2 regions of the Bacillus sp. VA15 genome follow, and region 2 is predicted to be linked to the other one. Evidence: a T-box and tRNA genes for the amino acid it is inferred to sense, from the RefSeq annotation. Region 2 holds a T-box; the other holds one or more tRNA genes.
The links. A T-box is a leader RNA that pairs with one kind of tRNA and senses whether it is charged. The one in region 2 lies ahead of tyrS (tyrosine--tRNA ligase), so its partner is inferred to be a tRNA-Tyr.

Region 1 (4,400 bases), on a different contig from region 2:
AAGCTGTTCAAGCGCTCTTCTCAGCTCAGGCTGAAAAATAATAATAATTGCTAAAAATCCCCATGTTATCGCTTGGTCCATCAGCCATTGAAGCGTGCTGAGGCCCAAATATTGGCTGGCCATACGAACAAGCACGATCACTACAATTCCTTTTAACAGCTGAACCGCTTTCGTGCCGCGTATCACCATAATCAATTTATATATCACATACCAAACAAGGAGAATATCAACGGCATTGCCGAGGTACTGCAAAAAAGGGATATCCTCAAAAGCCATTTCCTCGTCCTCCAAGATTTCAGTCATTTCGTATTTTGTGTTGTACGTGTTACGCATATGTACTTTACATAGCGAGCCCATTATACCACATTTCGATTTGGCAAGTGAAATGTGCCAGCCCTCTCAGCCCGTAAAAAAAGAGCAAAGCGACTGACGCGCTTTACTCTTTTCCTTTCGGATTTAATGCATTGACTACACTTTTCCCCGCAGACTTCATCTTGTACCATGTCCAATCGAATAATTGATTGATTTCTTCAATCTGACCGGTGACTTGTCCAGCAGAGGCCATATACTTTTCGCCGTTTACGACAGTTACATCCCCGTCTATTTTGCCTTTAATGATCAGCTTGCCGTTTTTGACAGTCACATCGCCTTTGACCGTCTCACCTTCTGGCACGATCACAGTGTGGTTATGCACCACAAGATTCGGTTGCTTGGACACACTGAAATTTTGGTCATTATGCCAGCTGTTAAAAAATCCTCCGCCCATCAAAATGATGAATACCGCAGCAGCTGCGATAACGGGATGGGTTCTGAACCATCTTTTCACAGAAGCTCTTTTCTTCTCCTTAGGCAATTTTGCCATGACATTAGCGGTAAAATCCGCGGGGGCTTCGACATGCGATGTGCTCCGGACGAGCGCTATAGATTTTTCCATCTCATAAAAATGCTTTCTGCATTTCTCGCATGTCTCCAGATGTTCATTTAATACGTGTTCATCTTTTGGAAGGATATCTCCATCAAGATGCATATGCATAAGCTGCACAATTTGTTCAGGACAGCTCATTTCATCACCCCACTTAAAGATCCCTTAATTGTTTTCTGAGAGCCTCTCTGCCTCTGTGAATCCGCGTTTTCACAGTCCCCACAGGAATGTTCAGAATCTCGCCGATTTCAATTAATGAGAGTTCGTCAATATACTTTAATACGATAACTGTTCTGTATTTGTCAGGAAGCTTTAAAATTTTCTGCTGAATCGTGTTTGAGAGCTCCAGCGACACAACTGCATCTTCAGGCAAAACCCCATCTGCGGCGATTTGTGAATACATGGTCAAGCCTTCCGTACCAGCCACCTCTGCATCGAGGTAATAATCCGGCTTCTTTTTGCGAATGCGGTCAATAGTCAAATTGGTCGCGATTCGATAAAGCCAAGTTGAAAATTTCCGGTTAATATCAAAACTGTCGATATTAACGTACGCTCTGATGAAAGCCTCCTGTGCAATATCCTCTGCCTCATGCACATTGCCAAGCATACGGTAGCAAAGCTGATAAATTTTATCCTTGTAAATATCTACGATGTCCGCAAATGCATCTTGGTCGCCTTTTTTGACTTGTTTAATTCTCTTTTTAATCATCATTTCCATATTTATCTAACCTCTGCCTTCACCGGTCTGTATGTATACGAGCTTCGTTTCAAAAGGTTTCAATTTTTTTATAAAATAAGTTTATCAAATTTTTGGCAGGGTGTAGATGGTAATTCGTGAATAAACTACCTTAACATATTTTTAAAATTATTATACAGACTGAACAGTTAGAAGTTGGAATGATTTTAAAAAGAAAAAAAGACACCTTTTGGTCAAAGGTGTCTGTGACTGGGCTAGCTGGATTCGAACCAACGCATGACGGAGTCAAAGTCCGTTGCCTTACCGCTTGGCTATAGCCCAATAATGGTGGAGGGGGGCAGATTCGAACTGCCGAACCCTGAGGGAGCGGATTTACAGTCCGCCGCGTTTAGCCACTTCGCTACCCCTCCATATTAATGTAAGAAAAGAGTGCCGGCAAGAGGACTTGAACCCCCAACCTACTGATTACAAGTCAGTTGCTCTACCAATTGAGCTACACCGGCAAGATGGTGGAGGATGACGGGCTCGAACCGCCGACCCTCTGCTTGTAAGGCAGATGCTCTCCCAGCTGAGCTAATCCTCCAAATGGTGACCCGTACGGGATTCGAACCCGTGTTACCGCCGTGAAAGGGCGGTGTCTTAACCGCTTGACCAACGGGCCGTTTGTGTTCTCGTCGAGCTGACAAAAGTTATTATATACAGGTTACACCCCCTTTGTAAAGAGAAAAATTAAATTTTTTATTTTCAAACTTTTTAACTCCTTTTTTAACTGAAAAAGCCTCCCAACATTTATCATTTCTTTTATGATAGAGACAAGCGAATCAAGAGAGGAGAAACCAATATGATACTAGTCAGCTCTTGCCTTGGCGGCATTGAATGCAGATATAACGGCTCTCACGCCGCATCAGAGAAAATCAGAAAACTCATCTATGAAAATGAAGCAGTCATGGCTTGTCCTGAGCTTCTCGGCGGCTTTTCAACTCCTCGTGAACCTGCAGAAATCATCGGAGGCACCGGCGAGGATGTTCTCAATGGAACCGCAAAAATCGTGACAGCTTCAGGAGAAGATGTAACAGAATTATATATGGAAGGCGCCGCTAAAACATTAGCTTACGCAAAAGAAATCAATGCCTCTGCCGTCATATTAAAAGAAAACAGTCCGTCGTGCGGAAGCAGTTTTATCTATAACGGCACTTTCTCCGGCCAAAAAATCGCCGGCAGCGGAGTGACCGCCGCACTGTTAAAACGAGCGGGCTACCATGTCATTTCGGAAAACCAGTTAGACGACATATTGTAAGGAGGGCAACCACATGACTCAAGACATTTCTTTATCCTTCTATAAGCCTGAACATTTGCCGGAGCTCCAATCATTTACGCTAAAAAACGATGACAAACGCTTTACCTCTCTCCCCAAAGAGGTGCTGACTCAGGCCCTGAGCATACGGGACCGGTATCCGGTTGTCATCTTAAAAGACGATTTGCCAGTCGGTTTTTTCATTTTACATACATCAAAAGAAACGCTTGCTCCGTATTCTAACAATCCATTTGCTTTACTGCTCAGCTCCCTGTCCTTACACGCAGTGCATCACGGAAAAGGCTATGCAAAAAAAGCAATGCTTCAGCTTCCCTCTTTTGTGAGCGGTTATTTTCCATGGTGCGATGAAATTATTTTGGCCGTCAATCATCTCAACACACGCGCAAAGCACCTTTATATGAAAAGCGGGTTCCTTGATAAAGGACGGCGAAGAATCGGACCGCTTGGAGAGCAGCTGATCCTTCATTACTTCTTATAGTCTTGGGTGAAATAAAATTTCAAAAATTTTAAAACATAGTTGAAATATCATAACAGAAATGAATATACTGAATATTGGGATATATTATTTTTAAACAGGGGGCCTCCTCATGTCAAAATCATTAAACCTTCACCGTCTTACAACGGAATCACGCAATAGCCAAACAGCTGAAATCCACAAAGCAAACACACTCGGCATCCTCAAAATGATCAACAACGAAGATTTGAAAGTCGCAGCCGCCGTTCAGCAGGTTCTCCCCGATATCAAAACAGCTGTAGACTGCGCCTACGACTCGTTTCAAAATGGAGGCCGGCTTATATACACAGGCGCCGGTACAAGCGGCAGACTCGGTGTCATGGATGCTGTTGAATGTCCTCCCACCTACAGCGTAAGCCCAGATCAGGTTATCGGAATCATGGCTGGCGGACCTAAAGCATTTTTGCAGGCAGCAGAGGGCATTGAAGACAGTGAAAAAGCAGGAGCCGAAGATTTAAAAAACATACAACTCACTTCAAACGACACCGTCATTGCCATCGCAGCAAGCGGCCGTACACCTTATGCCGCAGGCGCCCTAACATACGCCCGTAAAGTCGGAGCCCACACCATCGCCCTTACCTGTAATGAAAATTCCGCCATCAGCAAGGAGGCGGATCACAGCATCGAGGTTGTCGTCGGACCTGAGGCCATTACAGGATCAACACGTATGAAAGCCGCAACTGCTCATAAAATGATTCTAAACATGATATCCACGACAGTCATGGTCAAAATCGGCAAGGTTTACGAAAACTTGATGGTAGACGTCAATGTCAGCAACAAAAAACTAAAAGAACGAGCCATCAGCATTATCCAAAGCCTCACAAACGCTTCATACGACACAGCCAGACACACTCTGGAACAAGCCAATCATCACGTCAAAACAGCAATCGTCATGCTCAAAACAAGCACAGATCAGGAACAAGCTAAAACATTGCTTGATGAAACAAACGGT
Region 2 (4,400 bases):
AGGTCATAAGCGCGTCGGGATATCAGACTATTGGAGTTTTAAAAACTTGCGTTTGCCGACTTGGATGATCATATTTTCCTTTATCACTGCATCAGCGTGGATATCTGTTATTTTCTCTCCGTTAATTCGGACACCTCCGTTTTGAATCATGCGGCGCGCCTCGCTCTTCGAAGAGAGGAGCTCTAGCTTGACGAGCAGATCAATAATCGCTATCGTTTTCTCGCCTTTCCAGTTCACAGCCGGAATATCCTCTGGCAGGCTGTTTTCCTGAAAGACTGTTTTAAATGAGTGTTCGGCGGCTTCAGCGGCATCCGCTCCGTGATACATTCGGACGAGTGTTTTGGCTAAAAGCATTTTGGCATCCCTTGGATGAACGGCGCCGGTTTCTAAGTCTTTCACGAGTTGTTTTTTCTCTTCAAGCTCTAAGTCTGTTGCCAAGTGGATGTATTTTTTCATAAGGCTGTCGGGCAGTGACATCGTTTTCCCGTACATGTCGTTTGGATGTTCGTCAATGCCGATGTAGTTATGTTTCGATTTCGACATTTTCTCAACACCGTCCAAGCCTTCTAATAGCGGCATCAGGATGACGATTTGTTTTTCTTTGTTGTACCGTTCTTGGAAGTGCCGTCCCATCAGTACATTGAAATGCTGGTCTGTTCCGCCAAGTTCAATATCGCTTTCCAGAATGACGGAATCGTATCCCTGCATCAATGGGTAAAAGAATTCATGAAGCGAGATCGGTTTTTGCATAGCGATGCGTTCTTCAAAGTCGTCGCGCTCCATCAGGCGGGCTACGGTTATTTTGCCTGCCAATTCAATGACATCCTCCAGATTCAATGTTTTCAGCCATTTCGAGTTGTAGTGTAGCTCGACTTTTTCAGGATCCAGCACTTTTCCGAATTGCTGAAAATATGTTTTGGCGTTGTGCTGAACTTCTTCATCAGTCAGCTGCTTTCTGGCTGCTGACTTTCCGGTCGGATCACCGATTTTTCCTGTGAAATCCCCAATTAACAGCTGGACTATGTGGCCGTTTTCTTGAAATTGGCGAAGCTTGTTTAACACAACCGTATGGCCCAAATGTACATCCGGTGCAGACGGATCTAATCCGAGCTTAATTTTAAGCGGTGTGCCTGTCGAAATCGATTTAACGAGCTTCGCCCTTAATTCCTCCGGCGGTATGACTTCTTGGGCGCCTGTCATGTATAGCTGTAGCTGTCTTTCGACTTCTTTTTGCTGTGCTGCTGTGAGCTGTTCAAATGTTTTCATCTTTCTTCCTCCTTTTTTAAAAACACAAAAAAGAGCCCATCCCGATAAGGGACGTGGCTCAATGCACGCGGTACCACCCTGGTTGAAGACATCGTCTTCCGCTCATTCGAATAACGGTTTCCCGTTCTTTGCTACTAAGGTTCACAAAGAAAGCTTGGGGAGGTAATTCACGTTTGCCTGTGCGCCGGCTCGCACCTGCCGCCGGCTCTCTGAAACAGGGAGACAAACCGCTACTGGATTCCCGTCAAAGCTTATGTTGTATGAAGATTGTCAGCTACCTTTCTAAGCAGCTCTGTCAATGTTTTTTGTTCGTCTATCGTCATGCCCGTAATAAGCTCAGTTTCCCCTTTGTGAAACTCCGGGTAGAGTTCTTCAATAGCTTGTTTGCCGGAATCAGTGATGGAGACAAAAACGAGTCGCCGATCTCTTGTATCGATGCTTTTACGGCAAAAATTCTTTTTTTCGAGCGTTTTGATTACGTTGCTTGCTGTAGCTGTTGAAATGTCTGACAGCTCAGCAGCTTTTCTCGTTTCGAGTGCTCCCCATACCCATAGATCATAAAGGATGGAGAAAGCTGTCCAAGAAAGGCCATAGGAAGAAAGAACCTTAGTCTCCATTTTGATACGGAGCTTTTGCGCAGATCGATACAGATTCGTCGCAATCGATATGGCTTCGAGGTTGAGTGACTCGATGGGCATTTGTTTAAGCTTAGAAAGTGTGTCGTGTTCTTCTTTCCGAAGCTGTTGATGTTGATAGGAACGTTTCACTATTTATGCCTGCCTTAAATTATCAGAATCATTAGCTATGAAATGAATTGTAACAGAGTCTGATATTAAGTTCAAGTCATTTTAATTAGATATTTAGCAAACAAAAAAGTGGAAAAAAAGGATTTATTGTAAGTATATCTTTTAGCATCTATAAAATGCTGGAGTGGCTCTTTTAAATATTTGAAAGGGGGCAAGCCCTTTCTTTGACTTTATTTTTTAACTGCGGATCCCGTGGCAAATTCATTATTTAGGTAAGAACATACAAGCCGGCTAACTGCGTAAGCACTTTCTATAGCGCCGTCAATAAATCCTGCCCAGCCGTTGGCATAACTTGAACCTCCAATAAATATACCTTCCTCAGGCTCCTGAAGAGCAGACAAATAAGATGTTAGCTGTCCTTTCTTCTTCATGGTCCACGTCTCTCCAGAAAATGGGTCGTTAACCCAATTATGTCCGCAGGACTCAAGCACTTTAATGTCAGGCAAAAGGTGTCGAAGTGCAGATTCAACCTCAGTTCGATTATTCGGATCAAGCTTTTCAGCATCAGCCCCAAAACCGACAATAATCCCGTCAGCTCCTTGAACATATTCAAATTGGGCATAATGAATAGGATACCGTGAAGGGGCAAAAGCTGCAAAAGGTTCGGTAACTCCTTTTATTTTCGCCCAAAACTTAACTCCTTTGCTGCTTTGTTTTTCAGTACAAGCCATCGTTTTTTCTGCGGAAAGCGGAGGTGAGAACGTAATGCTGTTTAAAATGTTAACCGGGAGCGTATTAATTACGGCTTTTGCAGTATATTCATCACCTGCATATGTTATAGCTTTGTAACCGCTATCAATTTTATTGACTCGTTTTACTGGGGAGGAAAATAGGATATCTGTTTTGGCATCGTTGAAAATACATTCAATCAGTGTTTTTGTCCCTTTTGTCAGTTTATAGCTGGAACAGATGTCCATCATCAGTTTCCAATTATAATCTGACAACGCTGCCCAGTGGAGCGCTTGTGAAAATCCCGCTTCATCCAGAGGGCTGTTGAAATTCAAGGACCACATGCTGTCCATCATATCATGCTCTTCGTCTGATAGTTGTAACTCAGCAAGTTTTTCTTTCAATGTACTCTGATCAATGTCGTGAATCTCTTCTGAGGATAAAGGGATGTATGGAAGCGGAAAGCAACGGCGCGCGGGCTCTAAAAGTCTCTGGTTGGGCCCATCTATTTTTAAAAAAAATTCGTCTGGTTTCCCTTCATGTCGTTTGCCGTCCGCAATCCAATACAGCGTATTAGGAACAGGTGATGGAACAACGTCTAAACCGTATCTTCCAATTTCAGCCCAAACGTATGGTTGAAACCAATGGACCCAGGTTCCGCCCATTTCTAAATCAATTCCTAAACGTCTATCATGCCATGTGCGTCCACCTAAACGATCTCTTGCTTCCAAGATAAGCGTGCGAAAACCCTTATGGCTAAGTTCTCTAGCAGCTGTTACCCCTGTAAACCCTGCTCCGATAATGATAACGTCATACTGTTCTTGTCTTTTACTCAATGTGTTTTTGCCTCCTCTTCATGATAAATTGTTCAATTTGCGGAGCTGATAGTATAAAACTTTATAAATGGTGCGGTTGTCTTCCAAGTAGCGGAAAATCCATCTGAACCAGAAAACATATCGCCTTTTTTCAATTGAATGACTTCACCATCAGGCGTATACAATTCAGCGCTACCTTGTAAGACATAGAATGTTTCATTGCCATGTATCAAAAATGGCATGCCGTCTGGATGTTCTTCAGGTGAATGCTTCCATAAGCCGGACACTGTCCCTGTTTCGATATCAGTTCTTAGTACGTGAGCTTGTCCAAGTTCCATTCCTTCCACCACAAAAGGCTCCCATTTCGTTTCTTCCATATTTGAAATAAATACTTCGACTTGTTTTGAGTTCATGGTCTTCTGGTATGAGATAGACATTTTTTTCCTCCTTATTTAGGTCTGTAATTTTATCTTTATTAAAATATATCATGTATCGTAGAAAAGAATGCATATGCATTTTCTTGTCTTTTTATACAAAATAAATATATAAAAACTTTGCCATTTGCGCGATTAATAATCATCCGCCAAGTGTCGAGCCCATTGTATATTTTTTTAAGATCTAAAACCTATGTTATTTGTATTATTCAAAGCGAATCGTATATGATAAATTCATTTTTGTAAACGCTTTCAAAAAATAGAGGAGGGCTATGTTGTGAACCAAAGGAGACTGTTGACTGAGGATTACAAAACATTGATGCGTGCCAGAATGCGTTTTAACATTTCAGTTGCATTGTTTGCTCTGGCCTTTGCGCTGTTGCTTCCATTGCTTGCTTTTTATACTGATG

Region 1: it has a tRNA-Tyr gene. The T-box ahead of tyrS (tyrosine--tRNA ligase) is inferred to sense a tRNA for this amino acid. The anticodon was not compared.

What each region holds. Positions count from the first base shown of each region.
Region 1 is NZ_JBVQPQ010000010.1:42,710-47,109, forward strand. It holds gene cdaA (diadenylate cyclase CdaA) at 1-276, opposite strand, end outside; gene rsiW (anti-sigma-W factor RsiW) at 437-1,063, opposite strand; gene sigW (RNA polymerase sigma factor SigW) at 1,077-1,640, opposite strand; tRNA gene AC0DBE_RS19885 (tRNA-Gln) at 1,869-1,940, opposite strand; tRNA gene AC0DBE_RS19890 (tRNA-Tyr) at 1,945-2,029, opposite strand; tRNA gene AC0DBE_RS19895 (tRNA-Thr) at 2,050-2,122, opposite strand; tRNA gene AC0DBE_RS19900 (tRNA-Val) at 2,127-2,202, opposite strand; tRNA gene AC0DBE_RS19905 (tRNA-Glu) at 2,206-2,280, opposite strand; gene AC0DBE_RS19910 (2-thiouracil desulfurase family protein) at 2,461-2,916, shown strand; gene AC0DBE_RS19915 (GNAT family N-acetyltransferase) at 2,930-3,412, shown strand; gene murQ (N-acetylmuramic acid 6-phosphate etherase) at 3,522-4,400, shown strand, end outside.
Region 2 is NZ_JBVQPQ010000004.1:119,358-123,757, reverse strand. It holds gene tyrS (tyrosine--tRNA ligase) at 28-1,266, opposite strand; T-box leader at 1,311-1,523, opposite strand; gene AC0DBE_RS12385 (MarR family transcriptional regulator) at 1,518-2,033, opposite strand; gene AC0DBE_RS12380 (flavin monoamine oxidase family protein) at 2,243-3,577, opposite strand; gene AC0DBE_RS12375 (cupin domain-containing protein) at 3,610-3,993, opposite strand; gene AC0DBE_RS12370 (DUF485 domain-containing protein) at 4,268-4,400, shown strand, end outside.